Regions from separate parts of the Sphingomonas sp. GW821-FHT10C01 genome, predicted to be linked through region 3. Evidence: predicted binding sites of a transcription regulator. Region 3 holds the regulator's gene; each other region holds the start of a gene.
What was found. The regulator LexA, encoded in region 3, represses DNA repair genes until DNA is damaged. The targets are predictions, from matches to a motif close to GTTCCNCNCTTGTTCT.
Positions count from the first base shown of each region.

Region 1: the regulator LexA is predicted to act here: its motif matches at 2,540-2,555, upstream of recA (recombinase RecA).
Region 2: the regulator LexA is predicted to act here: its motif matches at 1,879-1,894, upstream of AC07M1_RS08220 (putative DNA modification/repair radical SAM protein).
Region 4: the regulator LexA is predicted to act here: its motif matches at 1,790-1,805, upstream of uvrA (excinuclease ABC subunit UvrA).

Region 1 is NZ_JBWKNK010000001.1:2,218,952-2,223,899, reverse strand. Features, by position in the region: gene AC07M1_RS10895 (adenosine deaminase) at 1-714, opposite strand, end outside; gene AC07M1_RS10890 (class I SAM-dependent methyltransferase) at 755-1,450, opposite strand; gene AC07M1_RS10885 (Rrf2 family transcriptional regulator) at 1,440-1,904, opposite strand; gene AC07M1_RS10880 (DNA-3-methyladenine glycosylase I) at 1,947-2,504, opposite strand; gene recA (recombinase RecA) at 2,646-3,725, shown strand; gene AC07M1_RS10870 (ParD-like family protein) at 3,948-4,154, shown strand; gene map (type I methionyl aminopeptidase) at 4,156-4,929, shown strand.
Region 2 is NZ_JBWKNK010000001.1:1,690,184-1,695,131, forward strand. Features, by position in the region: gene AC07M1_RS08215 (UdgX family uracil-DNA binding protein) at 1-608, opposite strand, end outside; gene AC07M1_RS08220 (putative DNA modification/repair radical SAM protein) at 638-1,876, opposite strand; gene AC07M1_RS08225 (sigma-70 family RNA polymerase sigma factor) at 2,234-2,887, shown strand; gene AC07M1_RS08230 (GlsB/YeaQ/YmgE family stress response membrane protein) at 3,693-3,950, opposite strand; gene AC07M1_RS08235 (CsbD family protein) at 4,011-4,298, opposite strand; gene AC07M1_RS08240 (PRC-barrel domain-containing protein) at 4,540-4,938, shown strand.
Region 3 is NZ_JBWKNK010000002.1:194,226-199,173, forward strand. Features, by position in the region: gene AC07M1_RS12950 (ComEC/Rec2 family competence protein) at 1-952, shown strand, start outside; gene AC07M1_RS12955 (hypothetical protein) at 1,007-1,687, opposite strand; gene AC07M1_RS12960 (GFA family protein) at 1,761-2,171, opposite strand; gene lexA (transcriptional repressor LexA) at 2,317-2,994, opposite strand; gene AC07M1_RS12970 (molybdopterin molybdotransferase MoeA) at 3,065-4,249, opposite strand; gene AC07M1_RS12975 (PilZ domain-containing protein) at 4,289-4,948, opposite strand, start outside.
Region 4 is NZ_JBWKNK010000008.1:3,743-8,690, forward strand. Features, by position in the region: gene AC07M1_RS18845 (hypothetical protein) at 1-20, shown strand, start outside; gene AC07M1_RS18850 (JAB domain-containing protein) at 1-574, shown strand, start outside; gene AC07M1_RS18855 (MarR family transcriptional regulator) at 571-1,062, shown strand; gene AC07M1_RS18860 (hypothetical protein) at 1,323-1,646, shown strand; gene uvrA (excinuclease ABC subunit UvrA) at 1,814-4,780, shown strand; gene AC07M1_RS18870 (P-loop ATPase, Sll1717 family) at 4,783-4,948, opposite strand, start outside.

The sequences.
Region 1 (4,948 bases), on a different contig from region 3:
GTCCGCCAGTCGCTTCACCAGCACGGGATCCTCCAGGCTGCGATTGCCATGATCGAGCCGATCGATGCCGAGCAGGTCGAGCGCCTGCCAGACATAATCGGGCGGACCTTCCTCACCCGCATGGGCGACACGCTTGAGGCCAAGACCGCCGGCCGCGGCAAACACCCGCGCGAATTTCTCGGGTGGGTGGCCGACCTCCGAGGAATCCAGACCGACCCCCTCGATCCGGTCGAGCCAGGGTTCGGCGGCCTTGAGCGTGGCGAACGCTGCCTGCTCGTCCAGGTGGCGCAGGAAACAGAGGATCAACTTGGAGCTGAGACCGTGCCTGCTCTCGGCGTCGCGCATCGCCGCCAGCAGGCCATCGGCGACTACCTGAAACGGGATGCCGCGATCGGTATGCGTCTGCGGATCGAAGAAGATTTCCGCATGGACGACACCGTCCGCTGCGGCGCGGGCGAAATAGGCGTCGGCCAGGTCGTAGAAATTCTGCTCGGTCCGCAGCACATCGGCCCCAGCATAATAGATATCGAGAAAGTCCTGGAGCCGGCTGAAACTGTACGCCGCGCGCACCGCCTCGACGCTGCCGAACGGGATCGCGACCTTGTTTCGTCTGGCCAGCGCGAACATCAACTCCGGCTCAAGGCTGCCCTCGATATGCAGATGCAGTTCGGCCTTGGGCAGGCCGGTGATGAAGGCGGAAAGATCATTGCTCATGGCCGCGCAGGATCGCGCGAACGGGCGGGGAGGGCAAGCGTCAGGCGTAGCTCACCCAGCCGCGCCAGGTGAAGGCCGCGTAGAAAGGTGTAACCTCATCAAATCCGGCGGCGCGCAGCACAGCCTCATCCCGTTCGGGCGACAGCATATTGACCGCCGCGCTGACTGCATTGCGCGCGCCATGGGCCTGTTCGGGGATCGCGCCCGCGGCGATGGCGAAGGCGGCATAGCGATCGAGCCAGCGTTCACGCGCTTCGTCTTGGGGATAGCTGCCATGCGCGGCGACGAACGGGGCGCCGGGTTTCAACCGCGCGCGGATCGCCACCGCGGTGCGAGTGCGTTCCTCTTCGCCGAGGAAGTGCAGGGTGAGCAGGCACACGGCGCCGTCGAACGGGCCCGTCGGCGCGTCGTCGATATAGCCCTCGATCAAGTCCGCGCGGTTCGCGTCGGCGCCAAGCGTGCGCGCGGCGAGATCGAGCATGGCGCCCGCCGGATCGACCCCGGTGAAGCGCCAGCCGGGATAGGCGGTCGCCAGTGCCTTTAGTTCCAGCCCGCCGCCCGCGCCGACCACCAGGATATGCGCGTCGTCCGGTACCCGCTCGGCGAGCAGCACGCCGGTCATGCGGTGGAGGTCGGCGAAGCCCGGCACATAGCGCGGCGGGTTTTCGGCATAGTTGGCGACCGCTTCCGGATCGGCGAAACGCTCAAGGAATTGCTGCTCGCCGCTATCGGCCATGGGGCGGGTCCTTCTCGCAAGGGGTGGCGCGCGCGTCGAAGCGGGCGCGGAAATCGGCGTCGAGATCGGCGAGCGTCACCCGGCGCAGCCGTTCGAGCAACAGCGTCTCGGCGGCGGCGAACGTCTCGTCTAGCGCGGCGTTGACCGCCTGCTCGACCAGGCATTGCGGCGCCTGTGACCGGTTGCCGATCGCGAGCAGGGCAGGGCGCCCCAGCGCCTCATAGACATCGTGCAGCGTCAGTTCGGCGAGGCGGCGGGTGAGCGTCCAGCCGCCGCCATGCCCCTTTTCGGAGCGCACATGCCCACGCTCGCGCAACCCGGCCAGCGTACGGCGGATCACCGCCGGGTTGGTGTCCATCGCCTTGGCGAGGGTCTCGGAAGATACCGGCCCTTCGCTCTCGGCAAGATGGAGCAGCAGATGGAGAACGCCCGAAAGGCGGCTGTCGCGAATCATGTAACATTAGATGTTACATGATATTCACGGCGTCAAGGGCGGCTAGACCTGCTCGCGCCGGAAGCAGGTCGCGGCGTGATCATTGACCATCCCGACTCCTTGCATCCAGGCATAGACGATCACCGGCCCCACGAACTTGAAGCCAAGTGTCTTGAGTGCCTTGGAGATCGCTTCGGACGTCGCGGTCTTGGCGGGCACGGTCTTGCCATCACCTTTCAAGGGGGCGCCTCCCGCGAGCCTCCAAGCCCAGTCCCCGAAATCCTCGCCCCGTTCGGCAAAGGCGAGATAGGCGCGGGCATTGCCGATCGCCGCCTCGATCTTGGCGCGGGCACGGACGATGCCGGGATCGGCCATCAGCCGCTCGATATCGGCGGGGCCGAACGCCGCGACCTTCACCGGATCCCACTCCGCAAAGGCGGCGTGGAACCCGTCGCGCTTTTTCAGAATCGTCGACCAGGACAGCCCGGCCTGAAATCCCTCCAGCATTAGCATTTCCCATAACAGCCGCGAGTCGCGGACGGGAACGCCCCATTCGCTGTCGTGATAGGCGATATCCAGCGGGTTACTCTGCGCCCAGCGGCAACGTGTCGGTTCAGTCATTGCGACCCTCGGTGAAATGAGAACAAAAAAAGATCGTTCCACTCTTGTTCTGCCGGAACAAATGCTATACGCAATCGTCAAGAACGGGGCGACAGGCCTGTTGAAGACAAGGCGTAAAGCCTCTAGCGACGGAGACTTCGGATGGCAGCTTCCCTCAAGGTGATCGACGGAAACATGGCGATTTCTTCGGATAAACAGAAGGCGCTCGACGCCGCGCTCGCGCAGATCGACCGCGCGTTCGGCAAGGGCTCGGCAATGCGGCTTGGCTCGAAGGAGACGATGCAGGTCGAGGCGATCTCGACCGGCTCGCTCGGGCTCGACATCGCGCTCGGCGTCGGCGGTCTGCCACGCGGCCGCGTGATCGAGGTCTATGGCCCGGAAAGCTCGGGCAAGACCACGCTGGCACTGCACGTCATTGCAGAGGCCCAGCGGACGGGCGGCGTCGCCGCGTTCGTCGATGCCGAGCATGCGCTCGACCCCGTCTATGCCAAGAAGCTGGGCGTCAACATCGACGAGTTGATCGTCTCGCAGCCCGATACCGGCGAGCAGGCGCTCGAGATCGTCGACACGCTGGTCCGTTCGAACGCGATCGACGTTCTGGTGGTGGACTCAGTTGCCGCGCTGGTGCCGCGCGCCGAGATCGAGGGCGAGATGGGCGACAGCCATGTCGGTCTTCAGGCGCGCCTGATGTCGCAGTCGCTGCGCAAGCTGACCGGCTCGATCAGCCGCTCGCGCTGCATGGTGATCTTCATCAACCAGCTGCGCATGAAGATCGGCGTGATGTATGGCAACCCGGAGACCACCACGGGCGGCAACGCGCTGAAATTCTATGCTTCGGTCCGTCTCGACATCCGCCGCACCGGTCAGATCAAGGATCGCGACGACATCGTTGGCAACGCGACCCGCGTGAAGGTGGTGAAGAACAAGGTCGCACCGCCGTTCAAGCAGGTCGAATTCGACATCATGTATGGCGAAGGCATCTCGAAGATCGGTGAGATCCTAGATCTCGGCGTCAAGGCGGGGCTGGTCGAGAAGGCTGGTGCATGGTTCAGCTATGACAGCATCCGCATCGGCCAAGGCCGGGAGAATTCCAAGACCTTCCTCAAGGAGAACCCGGATATCTGCGCCCGGATCGAAACCGCGATCCGTAGCCGTACGGCACAGGTTGCCGAGGAGATGATGACCGGGCCTGACGCCGAGGACGACGACTCCGAGGACTGACAGGGTACGTTGTGAGCGACGTTCGCCACTTTGGTGGCGGACAATTCACAAATCACATTGGGCCGCGCCGTTTCGTGAAGAACGGGGGCGGTCACGGGACTGGTTCCCATCGGAAGGTCCGGCGCCCCACGCGCCGGGCCTTTCGGTTTTTCAGTGGCTCATTGACCATCGCCGATATGATACGTATACGTTTCATATATTCGAATGATGTAAGAGACTGTCATGGGCATCGTGAAGATCGACGACGACCTGCATGAGGATGTGCGCCGAGCCAGCGCGGTGATGTGCCGCTCGATCAATGCGCAGGCCGAGTTCTGGATGAAGATCGGTATGTTGGCCGAAGCTAATCCAACCCTGTCGTTCAACGAGATCGTCAAGATGCAGCTTGCCACGATTCAGCCGCCGCTGCTGGACACGGTGGCTGCCTGACATGGTGAAGACCCCGGACGAACTCGCGCTGATGCGCATCTCGGGCAAACTGCTGGCATCGGTGTTCGAAATGCTGGACGGACAGCAGCTCGCCGGCATGTCGACGATGCAGGTCAATGATCTGGTCGAGCGCTTCATCACGACGGACCTGGCGGCCCGCCCGGCGAGCAAGGGACAATATGGGTTTGCCTATGTCCTCAACTGCTCGATCAACCATGTCGTCTGTCACGGCATTCCCGATGATGGAGAGGTTATCCGTGACGGCGACATCATCAACCTCGACATCACGCTCGAGAAGAACGGCTTCATCGCGGATTCGAGCAAGACCTACATGGTCGGCACCGTTTCGCCGGCGGCGCGACGGCTGGTGAAGGTTGCCCAGGAAGCCATGTGGCAGGGCATCGGGCAGGTCCGGCCTGGCGCGCATCTGGGCGATATCGGCTTCGCGATCGAGCGCCATGCCAAGCGCAATGGTTATTCGGTCGTCCGCGACTATTGCGGGCACGGGATCGGCCGGGAGATGCATGAGGAACCCTCGGTGCTCAATTTCGGGCGTCGGGGAGCGGGCATGCAGTTGCGCGAGGGCATGGTCTTCACGATTGAGCCGATGCTGAACCAGGGCAGTCGCAGGGTTTCCACGCTGGACGACGATTGGACGGTCGTGACCGCCGATGGCAAGCTTTCCGCCCAGTTCGAGCATACGGTCGCGGTCACCGCCACTGGGGTTGAGGTCCTGACGCTGCGCCGCGACGAGACACGTCCACACGCCACCTAGATTTGCCGCTGGTCATCGC
Region 2 (4,948 bases), on a different contig from region 3:
TTTGCGCCCGGACCTTCGGACAGTGTTTCGCCGTCCCAGTGGACTGACAGGTCCGGCGTCAGGATGGACCAGCGCATGCTCGCGAAGCGGCGGACGAAGAAGCCGGCGTTGGCACGCGCGATATGATGTTCTGGTTCGAACCAGGCGACATAATGCGGCGTGGCGCCCTCGCTCACCTCGCGAAAGCGGAGAAAGGCACGCATCTTGTGCATATCGCGGCGGACCGCGCGCGCCATCAGTTCGAGGCGGCGTAGCAGCGGATCGGCGCTGTCTTCTATTGCGCGTGGATTGTCGCGTAGGTGGCAGAGAAAGGCGTAAAGAAGCGAGAAGCGCTCGGGATCGCGATGGCAAATGACGGCGCGGGCGAGTTCGACGAACGGGCGCGGCACCGAAAATGCACCTTCCGCAGCGGTCGGCGCTGCGGCCGGGAGCCCGCTGAAAAGATCGGCTGCCCCTTCAACTTGCCAAAGTACTTCGTGCGGCGCAGCATGGACAAGGGCCAGGGCGCGGGCTTTGCTTCGCCAGCCATCGAAATCATCCTCGGCGGCGAGGCGGACCGTGTGGGCGCCGATGCCATGGGCGTGAGGCGTGTCACCTCCTGGCTTCATCCCTTCCATTACCGCGGTAGTGCGGCGTTTCATGCGCCAAATAATTCCAGCTGTACGGGTCTTGGCTGGCGCGGGTGAAGGATCGCGTCTGCCAAGCCCGTGGGGCGCCAGTCGGCGGCGATCAGGAACGGGCGCAGCCGCGCAATCGACACGGTCAGTCGGCCAATATCGTCCAACTGTAGTGGGCGATGGCGCCGCGCGGCGATGATGCCGTCCACGGCGCGGACGCCGAGGCCGGGGATGCGCAGCAGCGCCTCGCGCGGCGCCCGGTTGACGTCGAGCGGAAAGAAATCGCGATGCTTCAGCGCCCAGGCGTGCTTGGGATCGATGTCGAGAGGCAAATTGCCGCTTTCATCCGCCGAACTCGCCACCTCGCGACTGGAGAATCCGTAAAAGCGCATCATCCAGTCTGCCTGGTAGAGGCGGTGCTCGCGCATCAGCGGCGGCCGGACGAGCGGCAGTACCGCACTTGAATCCGGAATGGGCGAGAAGGCAGAATAATAGACGCGGCGGAGGCGATAGCGATCGTAGAGCGTTGCGGCGCGCGTCACGATTGCGGTATCGGTGGCCGCGTCCGCGCCGACGATCATCTGCGTCGACTGGCCGGCCGGGGCGAAGTCGGGCGCCGATTTGTAACGCGCCCTGGCATCGGCGCGATCGAGGATCGCCGCATTCATTTCGCCCATTGCATCCTCGATCCGTCCGGCACTCTTTTCGGGAGCCAGGCGCTCCAGGCCTGCAACAGTGGGCAGCTCGACATTGATCGATATACGGTCCGCGTGACGGCCGGCGCGACGCACGAGATCGGGGTCGGCGTCGGGGATCGTTTTGAGGTGAATGTAGCCGCGGAATTCATGATCCTCGCGGAGCGAGCGTGCGACCTCGACGATCTGCTCCATCGTGTAATCCGGTGAGCGGATGATGCCGGATGAGAGAAACAATCCCTCGATATAGTTGCGGCGGTAGAAGGAAAGCGTCAGGCGGACCACCTCCTGTGCCGTGAACCGGGCGCGGCGAATGTTCGAGCTCTTGCGGTTGATGCAATAATGGCAGTCGAAGATGCAGCTGTTCGTCAGCAGAATCTTCAAAAGGCTGATGCAGCGCCCATCGGGGGCATAAGCATGGCAGATACCCATGCCTTCGGTGGAGCCGATCCCCTTGCCACCCGAACTGTCTCGCTTCCTGGTGCCGGACGATGCGCAGGACGCATCATACTTCGCCGCGTCGGCGAGGATCGCGAGCTTTTGCTGAACATCAAGCTGAGCCATATGTTCCTTTTATGTTCCAATAATAATTTTGTCGATACAAGATGTTGCGACCGCCGAGCATCGAAACTGGCGATCTCTTCAAACTCGATCCGATGGGCAGGCGAAAATGCCTGCAGCGTCGTCATCCATGAGGCGGGGCCGCGCTCGCCTAGACCAATCGCAATGCCCGCTTGCCACCCAAGAGCTGCTATTAAGGGAGCCCGAACGAACGGCGTATTTCGGGATCGTGTGCGAGCGGGTCTAAGCCGCTGGCCAGACATGCTCGTCTATCGTTTCACCAGATTCAGCCGAATCGGTCTTGGAACCGTTACATTACTGGAATGTTGTGTTTTTATCTTTAGCAATCGGGAATATGCCATGGGCATCACGCCATCGTCGGGTATCCGCTCAACGTTGATCGCTGACCGCGACTTCAAGCAAATGCTAGCGGATGTGATTCCCCAGTTGCGTGGGTTCGCCCGGGGTCTGTGCGGGGATCGCGAGCTTGCCGACGACTTGGTGCAGGAGACGATGCTCAAAGCATGGAGTGCCAGGGCAGTGTTCGAGGCGGGTACCAATTTTCGAGCTTGGACATTCACGATCCTGCGAAACCATTATTTCTCACTCCAGCGCCGCAAGCGTTTCGTCGGCGAATGGGACGATCTGGTTGCCGAGCGTCTGCTCTGTGCCCCGGCGAACCAGGATAATGTGGTCGAACTTCGCGATATGCTGCGCGCCCTTCAGCAATTGCCGCCAGATCAGCGTGAAGCGCTGATCCTGGTTGGCGCTGGAGGGATTTCCTATGAGGAGGCGGCGAAGATTATTGGCGTTGCGATCGGGACCGTCAAAAGCCGGGTTTCGCGGGGCCGGGCTGCACTTGAGGCGCTGCTGGAAGGCGGGAAGCTTGCGCAGAACCGGAACACATTCCATGAGACCGATGACCCGGTCATTGGCATCTTCGCTTATATCGAAGCCGCCAGAAGGCATGTCGCGTTGTCCGAAGCCCGCGGCTTCACGGCCATTGCCGCCTAGCATCCACCTTCAAGAGCCTCGCGTACGCGAAGTGGTGTGGGTGTGCCCGATGATGTGTGCTGAGGCGGTCTTTGAGGGTTTCGCACGGGCGAACAGGGCCATATCTGTGAGCCCGTTCTATGGCCGGCGCGGTTCGAAACTCTTCCGAGAAATTACTCGGGCCCCTCCAATATTGTCCGACGCGGCCCTTGAGAGGGCTCCTTCGCGCGGATGCCGATGATCCAGCACGACTAGGCGGATACGGCAGCTATGGGGATTGCGCGCGGGCCGCTGAGCAATTGAGCAATGACGTTAAGTGCGCTGGACCGTCGAGCGCTAGCTTCGCCGGGTGGCGACTAACGAGCCATTGGTCGCCTGTTACACGGACAACTGCCAGCAAGCAGTGATGCGTGGCGAGTGTCGCTGCTAGAACGCATGACTGGAGAGTTTGATGCGGACGGAGAGTGCGACGCTCGCCTCGCCAACTGAACGAGCATCAGGGGCTACCGATCCGGGATACGCGAATATTCTTGCGATGTATCCCGTCGCTTAATCGCAGTTCGACGAGGGACCAATACGCCAGCCTCTTGTCTGATACACCCTGCCGGACGGCCGCTGAAATGCCTTCCTGCTGGTTAGAAGATGCCCTTCGAACCAGATCACTGATGCGTCGAGCGAAGTTCGCCGCGTCGGTGCTGAACGGGCGACAGGTCTAGCCGTGCCTTTCAGATCGTGTTTGGCGCAGTTGGCACGCGATGCCGCGCGGCTATCGAAGGGAGTTGTCGCAGGTGCGAGCTCAGCTCACACCTGCGACGCGTTGGCTGGGTTATCGTACTCTACCGCGACGAACGAGGTTGACGATCCCAAGCAGAACTATTGCGCCAAGCAGTGACACGAGGAACGAGGTGATCGTCAGTGGCGCACTATTGATCGAGCCGCCGCTTATCAGCAGGCCGCCGACAAATGCTCCGATGATGCCGACGACAATATTGAGAAGGATTCCCTGCTGCGCGTCGGTGCGCATGATGATGCTAGCCAGCCAGCCAATGACGCCGCCGACGATGATCCACACAATCAAACCCATTATTATTCTCCCATATGTCGTCTGGAGATGGCTGCCTTACCTGTTACAAGGCCGCCCTTCTCAGCGCTTGCCGCGCAATGTATTGAGAATGGCAAGGCCGACGACGCCTACGAGCGCCGCCGAGGCTAAGGGTTGCTCGCGAGCAAACCGCCGGGCCTTGTCGATGAGTGGAGCACCATCAGTCGCCAACACTTCACGCGCCGCGCCAAAGATCTTCTGCGTCTTTCCGTTCAACTGATCGATCAGGCCTTCACCCTGAAGGGATCGGTCACCGGTCACGTCACCGGCGGTTTCCTTAAGTTTACCAACAATGTCGCGACCTTCGCCTTCGAGGGTGTCTCGATTCATTTTTCTAACTCCAAACTACCTAGCGACAACGAGCAAATGAGGAAAAGGATCATCGCCGTATTTTCTCTTCGGGAAATCAGCTCCACCGCTGCGGAGGATGTCAGTCCATAGGTCGTCGAGACTGATGGCCCCAGACCAGTTGGAGCCGGGCAGGGCACCGCGTAGCTGTCAGGGTGCGCGGCCTGTGTATCCGGAACCCGTGCCGTGCCCGCATGTTGTGATAGGTCGAAAAGGAGGGTCTATGGCCGAACTCGATGAACCCACCCAACTGCTGATCCAGTCCAACAAAGCCGATGTCATGACCGTAAAGACCCGTGACGGTGACAAGCTGGGATCGGTCTACGCCTTCATGATCAACAAGCGGACTGGGGCGACGATCTACTCGATCCTCTCGATTGGTGGCTTCCTCGGTATCGGTAAAGCCTATTACCCAATCCCCTTCCAGCTTTTGCAGTTCGAGCCAACCTCGGATGCTTATGTTGTGACGATTGACCGGCGCGTTCTCGAGGGCGGCCCAAGCTGGGCTGCCAATCCCCCAATCTTCGATCAGGCGTATGCCGACCGCGTCACGAGCTACTACCAGGTTGCTCCACAAGATTTGTCAGTCGGTGGCGCTACTATGCGGGCGTCCGAGGCATAAGCAGGATCAC
Region 3 (4,948 bases):
GCGTGTGCGCGGCTGGTTCGAGCGGCGTGAGGAGGGCTGGGGGTGGCGGCTGGCGCGCAGTGTGGGGTCGCTGCTGCTGACTGGCTTGGTGGTCGAGATCGCGTTGACGCCGATCGCGCTGTTCCATTTCCACAAATCGGGCGTCTATGGCGCGCTGGCAAACATTGTCGCGATCCCGCTCACCACCTTCGTCATCATGCCGTTGGAGGCGGCGGCTCTGTTCTTCGACGTGGCGGGGTTGGGAGCGCCGTTTTGGTGGCTGGCGGGCAAGGCGCTGGCGCTGCTGCTATGGATCGCACATGCCGCAGCGGGCGCGCCGGGAGCACTGGCGATGCTGCCCGGGATGCCGGGTGGCGCCTATGCGCTGATGGTGGCGGGCGGCCTGTGGTTCGCGCTGTGGAAGACGCGGGTGCGGCTGGCCGGGGCGTTGCCGGCGGTGGCCGGGGCGGTGTGGGCGCTGGCGACGCCGATGCCCGACCTGCTTGTGACGGGCGACGGGCGGCATCTGGCGCTGCGCATGCCGGGCGGGGAGATCGCGATCCTGCGCGACCGGGCGGGCGACTATGTGCGTGACATGATGGCGGAGAATGGCGGGGTGGACGCCGAACTGCCCGCGCTGGCGGAGCAGCGGGACGCGCGCTGCAGTCCGGATCTGTGCCTGATCGATGTCGAGCGCGGCGGCAGGCGCTGGCGGATCGCGGCGACGCGGAGCGGCTATCTGGTGCCGTGGCGCGAGATGATCGTGGTGTGCCGGTCGGTGGACATCGTGGTTTCGGATCGACGGCTGCCGCCGGGGTGTGAGCCCAAATGGCTGAAGCTCGATCGGGCGATGCTGGCAAAGACCGGTGGGGTGGCGATCACGCTGGGTGAACGGCCGCAGGTGCGGACGGTGCGCAAGGCGGGCGCGCGGCATCCATGGATCGAGGCGGAGCGGGTGATGGCGCGGCGTTGAAAGGCGAAGCTGCGGTCGCTGAGCGCGCAATCGGGATAACGGCTCCCGTTGCCGCTATGGCTGCGGGGGAGGGACAATAAGCGGGCTGGGAGCAGGCGAAGCTTTGATCGTGGGCCGCAAAGGGGCCGGGATCAGGAGTTCGGCACAAGCCATGCCCAGATGTGCTGGATTGTCGAGGTTGTAGGCCCCCTTGAGGGAAACGGCTGCGGCGATATCGGCTTTCGGCATCACGATGTTTTCGGCCGGATTTCCGGTTGCGGGAAGCTCACGCGTCCGTTTGAGGAAGGCCGCGCGCATGGCGCCGTAGGCGGTGTTCAGGGACGCAGATGCCGTGCGATCAAGCTCGTTGTCGATGCGTCTTGTGTAGACATGCATCGGTCCGGTAAAAAAGGATCGAAACCGCATTTCGCTCAGCTGAGGCTCGGGCACGATCTTCCGGATCGCGGTGACTGTTGCTGGCACAAGCATAGGGGCAAATCGGAGGCTGACCTCCCGATTGCTGTCCGCAATGGCGCGACACCCCTTCTCAAAGCCGACACGCTTGATCTCGGCCCGCATGGACGGATCATCGTAAATCAGGGGATATAGCCTGCGCGACAGTCTATTCTCCTTGATGGCGAGATCTTCGAGCGCCTGATCCGAGACCGCGGACTGCCCGGCCGTTGCCGCCGCCTGACCGCTCTGGAGCGGCGTCGAGGCGGCGGTCTGTATCAAGGCCAGGGCAAGAAAGATCATGGCCGATTGTTAGTGAACCGAGTTCCGGCGCACAACGGCCGCAGGTTTGCCAGCAACATGCATTGCCGCTCCGCTAATCCATCCCCGGATAGCGCGGGAATTCCGGCAGATTATGCGCATCCTTCATCCAGCCGATGCGGTCGGCGACCTGGACATGGACGCCGGCGGGGATTGCATCGGGATCGTCGAGCGTCGCGACCTGGGTGTCGACGATGCCGGGGAGGTTCTCCGCATTGCGGTAGAACAGGCCGGTGCCGCATGTGCCGCAGAAATAGCGGCGGCCATGTTCGGACGAGGCATATTCCTGTGGCTCACCCTGGACCACGCTCAGCGCATCCTCCTGGAACATCGCCCAGCCGACCATCGGCGCGCCCGATGCGCGGCGGCAATCGGTGCAGTGGCACAGGGCATGGTGCATCGGTTCGCCGGTGAGGGTGTAGCGGATCGCGCCGCAATGGCAGCCGCCTTCCAGGGTGGTCATCATTCTCTCCTGTCGTTGGGTGGGCCTATGCAGGATAGGCGCGGCAAGCGCATGCTCAATTACCGCTGCGGTAATGACGCACAGCCACGACATCCGGCACGCCGGGGCCAGCCATCAATGAAAAGGGCGACCGCAGCCGCCCTTGGGTTCAGTAGCGCCGCAGCAGCCCGGCGAGCCGGCCCTGCACCCGCACCTGATCGGGGCGGTAGCGCTGCGCATCATAGGCGCGGTTGGCCGGATCGAGCCGGACCATGCTGCCTTCGTTGCGGAAATATTTGAGTGTCGCCTCGCTGTCCTCGATCAGCGCCACGACGATCTCGCCGTCGCGTGCGGTTTCCTGGCGGCGGATCAGCGCATAGTCGCCGTCGAAAATGCCGGCCTCGACCATCGAGTCACCGGCGACTTCGAGCGCATAATGTTCGCCCGAACCGAGCAGGGCGGCGGGGACCGGGAGCATGGTCGAGCCTTCGAGCGCTTCGATCGGAACGCCGGCCGCGATACGCCCGTGGAGCGGGATTTCGATCACGTCGTTCGCAGGCTGCGGCGCCGGGCGGGCGAGCGTGACGACATTGTCCTTGGCGGGGGCGGACGTTGCCTTCTTCGCCTCGGCACGTTCGGGCATCTTGAGCACTTCCAGCGCGCGCGCCCGGTTGGGCAGGCGGCGCAGGAAGCCGCGTTCCTCGAGCGCCGAGATCAACCGGTGGACGCCGGACTTCGACTTGAGATCGAGTGCGTCCTTCATCTCCTCGAACGAAGGCGAGACGCCGGTATCGTTCAAGCGGTCGGCGATGAAGCAGATCAGCTCATGCTGCTTCTTCGTAAGCATCGGACGTTCTCCATCTGGAACAGACATGGAACGTTTACGCCTTGTTCTTGTATGATGTCAAGGCGGCCGGTTAGCCGAAAGGCAGGATTTCCACCGAGTCGCCCGATTGTGCGGGTGGCGCATGCGGCGGGCGGACGATCAGGCAGTCCGCGCGGGCCAAGGTGCGGAGCATCGAGCTGTCCTGGATCGCGGCGGCCACCACCTGTCCGCCGCGATGCGCGGCGCGCAGATAATCGGCGCGCGGGCCGTTGGCGGGCAGCGGCTCGCCAAGCGTGGCGGTACGCAGCGGCGGCGAGGGATCGGCGGCACCCGACAGGTGCGCGACCAGCGGGAAGAGAAAGAGCCGCGCTGTGACGAAGGCAGAGACCGGGTTGCCGGGAAGGCCGAGCACCACCGTGTCGCCGAGCCTGCCCGCGATCATCGGTTTGCCGGGGCGGACCGCGACTTTCCAGAAATCGAGCACCGCGCCCGCCGCCAGAAGCGCGGGGCGGACAAGGTCATGGTCGCCCACGGATGCGCCGCCAGTGGTGATAAGGATATCGGCGTCGATTCCAGCAAAGGCGGCGGTCAGCACGTCGAGCTTATCGGGCAGGATGCCTAGGTCGGTGATCTCGACCGGAAGCCCGGCCAGCATCGCGATGAGCATGGTTCCGTTGCTCTCGGGCAGCTGGCCGGGGGTGAGCGGGGTGCCTGGCGGGCGCAACTCGTCGCCGGTCGCGGCGATGGCGATCCGGACGCGGCGGCGGACGAGTAGTGCGGCATGGCCCGCGATTGCGGCGAGCGCGATGCCGGCGGGGGTCAGGCGCTCGCCAGGTGCGATCAGCAAGTCACCAGCTTGGAAATCCAGTCCGGCTGCGCGCACGTTGCCGCCCCTGACCCGCGGTCCCTCACCGTCGAGATGGAGGCGGCTGGCTTCGCGGCGGGCCTCCTCCTGCACCAGCACGGTATCGGTGCCGTCGGGCAATGCGGCGCCCGTGAAGATCCGCACCGCCTGTCGCGTGGCGACGGTGCCAGCGAACGGCCGGCCGGCGGCGCTTTCCCCGATTACATCCCACGGGCCGGGTAAATCGACGAAGCGGATCGCATAGCCGTCCATCGCTGACAGCGGCTGTTCGGGCTGAGTGCGGGTGGCGATGATCGACTCCGCGGCCCATCGCCCGGCAACCTCACTCAGCGGCAGTGTTTCCACGGCCAGCGGTACGGCGAGGGCGAGCAAGCGCTGCTGGGCGTCGGCGACAGGAAGCAGATCGGCCATCTCTGCGGGTTACCGCGCTGTCGCGACGGGGTCGAGAGGTCAGCGTCCTGGGCGTGCGGCCTCGGTCAGCCGTGCCATTTCGTGCGGGCGCAGCGCGATACGGAACTCGGCGACGTGGCGCGCGCCGTGGCACTCGATCACCCGGATCGGCCAGCCGCCGATCCCGGGCAGAGACAGCCAGAGCGAGGACAGCGGCGTAAATTCGGTATCGCTCTCGAATTCGGCCAGGGTGCTGCTCAGGCTGTTGAGCCGTGCGTTCCACCAATTGACGCCAGAGCGGACATGGGTGGCGATGTCGAGCCGCAGCGCGTCCTTGACCGCGCCCAGCGCCGAAGGCGTCTGATCGTGGATCGTCACGGGCACCGGTCCGCGCCGCTGGCTCGCGACCTTGCGCAACCAGGGCATCAGCAGCTGCCAGCCCAGTTCTTCGGCAAAGGCGATGCCGGCCTGGCCGCGCTCTGCCCAGCGGACTTCGCCCTGAATGGGGCGCAGCCCGTCTAGCGTCAGTTCGACCTGGGCGCCCGCCGTCAGCAGGGCACGCGTCTCGACGCCGACGCCTGTGTTGGACAGGTTGCGGGTCCAGGCGAAGTCGACCTGATCGCCGTGCCGGACACACAGCCGCTGGCGCAGCTCGATACGTGGCATCTCGCGGCGTTCGGCGGGCAGGGCGGCAAGGCAGCGGGCGAGGGCACCGACCAC
Region 4 (4,948 bases), on a different contig from region 3:
GCGACTTCTCGCGCCAATAGGGGAATCGGCGCGTGAATTCGCGGAGCGCCTGATCCTGCGCTTTGCCTCGCTGGGCGGAGTGCTCAGCGCCAGCTCGACGGCGATCATCAACGAGGCGTCGGCGGATGTCGTGGAACTGCTCGATGCGCACCGTGCGCTCATGGAGCATAGTCTTCGCGACCGGCTTCTCGACATGCCCATCACGGCCAGCGGGGCCGCGCTCGAGCGATACCTCGTGGCCACATTGGGCGATGCGCGCTCGGAGAGAATGCGCGCGCTCTATCTGGATGGCGGCAATCGTCTGATTCAAGACGAATTGATTGCCGAGGGTGATCCGGGATGCATTCCCGTTTCGACCCGCAAGGTGCTGAACCGGGCACTCGAGCTGTCTGCCAGCGCGGTCATCCTTGTTCACAATCATCCGGGCGGATCAGCGGAGCCCAGCTCGGCGGATATCGCGTTCACACGACGCGTTGCCGACGCCGGAAAGCACCTCGCGATCCGGCTTCACGATCATCTCATCATCGCTGGAAGCGCGTGTGTCAGTCTGCGTGAGCGGGGATTGCTTCAATGAACATGCCAATCGAAAATACGCGAGCCGTGGCCGGCAATGCTGAAGAGACGATGTCTGGCCCCAAGCCTGTCGTCCAGATAAGGCGGACTGCTAGCCGCTCGCCCGATAGTGGGGCGCGAGGCGGCACATCGTACGAGCAGTCGATTACCCTGGCAGCGCGGTCGCTCTATCGCGCGAGGCGGCGCCGGCTGCAGCATTTCCCTTCCCTGGAGCGCGACTTCGGCGAACCGGTCTGGGACCTGATTCTCGACCTGTTTGTTGCGGAACGGGAAGGGCGATCGGTCTCGATCACCAGTGCGTGCGTTGCCGCGTCTGTTCCCCTTACCACCGCGCTTCGCTGGATTCAGCAACTGGAGGGGATGAACGTGCTCCTCCGCAAACCTGATCCAACCGATCGTCGTCGCGCGTACATCCACCTGTCCCGATCCACCGCTGCGGCGATGGAGCGCTACATCAGCGATCTGATCGCGGAAGGGACAGTCGGCTGATCCATGGCTCTCGCCTCGAGTGTCAGCGCAAGTGCATGGTCGATGTGGCAGGCAATGCGAGACATCCCAAGCGCATCGGCGGCATCGAGCGCGGAGCGCAACAACGCAATCAGATCGGTTGAGGTCGGCTGTGCTGGCATTGTGGTCAATCCTTGTCTGTCCAGCGACATGTCGATTCCGATGAATGAACACAATCAGCATTCAGCGCCCGGATTGCGCGACTTGCTCCAATTCAAACCAAATCAAGCAAGGACTGTGTGATGATTCAGGATGACGCGGAGCGATATGCCCTCGAGGTCCGCGATCGCGTCTTCGGCGCGACCGTTCGCGCAATCGCCGATCAGATGCATCCGAAGGAAGTTTCGGAGTCGGCCCGCTCGCTCAGCTTCTATGCAACCATCGACGCGCTTCTGAAGGTGATCGCCGAGTTGGTGGCCGAAGCGAAGGTCTCGACAAATCCCGCCATTCAAAGTGCCATTCTGGCCGATCTGAATCGGGCGTTGGTGGGGCATTATGAAAACGCCAAGCGATCGATCGAAGAGCATGAAAAATGCAGGACACGCGACCGCCGCGACCTCAATTGAACCGGTACGGGCTTCGATTGCCACGCGGCGGCGGCGAGCGATGATGATAGGGTCGCTGGTTGCGGCACATCGAAGCGATATCCTGGAGCGGACCCCTCGCATCCCGTGCTTCCGCACCCTATCTCCCCTCTAGCTTCCCCTAAAGAACAAAGCTAGAACCAGCCCCTATGAGTCTGACCCATATCTCCGTCCGCGGCGCGCGCGAGCACAACCTCAAGGGCGTGGATATCGACATCCCGCGCGACACCCTCACGGTCATCACCGGCCTGTCCGGCTCGGGCAAATCCAGCCTCGCCTTCGACACCATCTATGCCGAGGGGCAGCGCCGCTATGTCGAGAGCCTGAGCGCCTATGCGCGCCAGTTCCTCGAGATGATGCAGAAGCCCAATGTCGAGCATATCGAGGGCCTGTCGCCCGCGATCTCGATCGAGCAGAAGACCACCTCGCGCAACCCGCGCTCGACCGTGGCGACCGTCACCGAGATCTACGATTACATGCGCCTGCTGTGGGCGCGCGTGGGCATCCCATACTCGCCGGCGACCGGCCTGCCGATCGCCGCGCAGACCGTCAGCCAGATGGTCGACCGCGTCCTTGCCTTGCCCGAGGGCACGCGCATGCTGCTGCTCGCCCCCGTGGTCCGCGGCCGCAAGGGCGAGTATCGCAAGGAACTGCTCGAGTGGCAGAAGGCCGGCTTCCAGCGCGTCCGCATCGACGGCGAGACCTATCTGATCGAGGACGCCCCCGCGCTCGACAAGAAGTACAAGCACGACATCGAGGTGGTGGTCGACCGCCTCGTCGTCCGCGACGACATCGCCACCCGCCTGGCGGAGAGCTTCGAGACAGCGCTCAAGCTCGCCGACGGCCTCGCCTATATCGACCTGGTCGACACCACGGTCGAGGAACTCGCCGGCAACCGCGTCCAGGAAGCCCCCCAGAAGTTCGTCGCCGAGACGAACGTCACCGGCGGCGCGATGAAGGGCACCGGCATCCCCGACAACCGCATCGTCTTCTCCGAGAAGTTCGCCTGCCCGGTCAGCGGCTTCACCATCGCCGAGATCGAGCCGCGGCTCTTCTCGTTCAACGCCCCGCAGGGCGCATGCCCGGCGTGCGACGGCCTGGGCGAGCGGCTGGTGTTCGACGAGGACCTCGTCGTCCCCAACCACGATCTCACGATCAAGAAGGGCGCCGTCGCCCCCTGGGCCAAGTCCAACCCGCCATCGCCCTATTACATGCAGGTGCTCGGCAGCCTCGCGCGCGAGTTCGGCTTCAGCCTCGACACGCCGTGGAAGGATTTGCCGGGCGAGGTCCAGCTGATCATCCTCCACGGCACCGGCGGCAAGCCAGTCACGCTCACCTTCGTCGACGGCAAGAAGTCCTACGACGTGAAGAAGCCGTTCGAGGGCGTCATCGGCAACCTCAACCGCCGCATGCTCCAGACCGAGAGCGCGTGGATGCGCGAGGAACTGGCCAAATACCAGGCGAGCCACGCCTGCGAGACCTGTGAGGGCGCGCGCCTCAAGCCCGAGGCGCTGGCGGTCAAGATCGCCGGCCGCGACATCTCCAGCGTCACCCGCCTGTCGGTCACCGACGCGCTGCCCTTCTTCGCCAATCTGCCCAGGGACCTCACCCCCCAGCAGCAGGAGATCGCCAAGGCCATCCTCAAGGAGATCGACGAGCGCCTCGGCTTCCTCAACAATGTCGGCCTCGACTATCTCAACCTCAACCGTACCAGCGGCACCCTCTCGGGCGGCGAGAGCCAGCGCATCCGCCTCGCGTCACAGATCGGCTCGGGCCTCTCGGGCGTGCTCTACGTCCTCGACGAGCCGAGTATCGGCCTGCACCAGCGCGACAACGACATGCTGCTCGCCACGCTGCGCCGCCTGCGCGATCTCGGCAACACCGTGCTCGTCGTCGAGCATGACGAGGACGCGATCCGCACCGCCGACTATGTCATCGACATGGGCCCCGGCGCGGGCGTCCATGGCGGCGAGATCGTCGCGCATGGCAGCTTCGAACAGGTGCTCGCCTGCACCGACAGCATCACCGCCGACTATCTCGCCGGCCGCCGCGCGGTCCCGCTGCCCGCCAAGCGCCGCAAGGGCACCGGCAAGAAGCTCACCGTCCACAACGCCACCGCCAACAATTTGACCGGCGTCACCGCGAGCATCCCGCTTGGCACCTTCACCTGCATCACCGGCGTGTCCGGCTCGGGCAAGTCGAGCTTCACCATCGACACGCTCTACGCCGCCGCCGCGCGCCAGCTCAACGGCGCGCGCCTCCTCGCGGGCAAGCATGACAAGGTCACCGGGCTCGAGCATCTCGACAAGGTGATCGACATCGATCAGTCGCCGATCGGCCGCACCCCGCGCTCCAACCCGGCGACCTATACCGGCGCCTTCACCAACATCCGCGACTGGTTCGCCGGGCTGCCGGAGGCGCAGGCGCGCGGCTACAAGCCCGGCCGCTTCAGCTTCAACGTCAAGGGCGGCCGGTGTGAGGCGTGCACCGGCGACGGCCTGCTCAAGATCGAGATGCACTTCCTCCCCGACGTCTACGTCACCTGCGACGTCTGCCACGGCCAGCGCTACAATCGCGAGACGCTGGAGGTGAAGTTCAAGGGGATGAGCATCGCCGACGTGCTCGACATGACGGTCGAGGACGCGGTCGAGTTCTTCAAGGCCGTCCCGCCGATCCGCGACAAGATGGCGATGCTGGCGGAGGTCGGCCTGGGCTATGTCAAGGTCGGCCAGCAGGCGACGACCCTGTCGGGCGGCGAGGCGCAACGCGTCAAGCTCGCCAAGGAACTGGCCCGCCGCGCCACCGGCCAGACCCTCTACATCCTCGACGAGCCCACCACCGGCCTGCACTTCGAGGACGTCCGCAAGCTCCTCGAAGTTCTCCACGCGCTGGTCGAGCAGGGGAATACGGTCGTGGTGATCGAGCATAATCTCGACGTCATCAAGACCGCCGACTGGATTCTCGACCTGGGGCCGGAGGGCGGCGTCAAGGGCGGCGAGATCGTCGCCGAAGGCACGCCCGAAACGGTGGTGAAGGCGCCACGCAGCTACACGGGCAAGTATCTTGCGCCGTTGCTGGAGCGGGGCAGGGTGAAGGAGAGCGTGGCGGCGGAGTGAAATTACGTTTCGGGTACCTCGTTGATATAGGTCTCAATATCCGTGATAGGTCCGGCCTCTTTAAATATTTCATACGTATTCAAGGCTGGCCACAAGGCGCGATTAATTTGAAATCTCGCCTTGTCTCCTAAGTTGCGCGTTCTAACTTCAAGGCGCTTGATGTCGTAA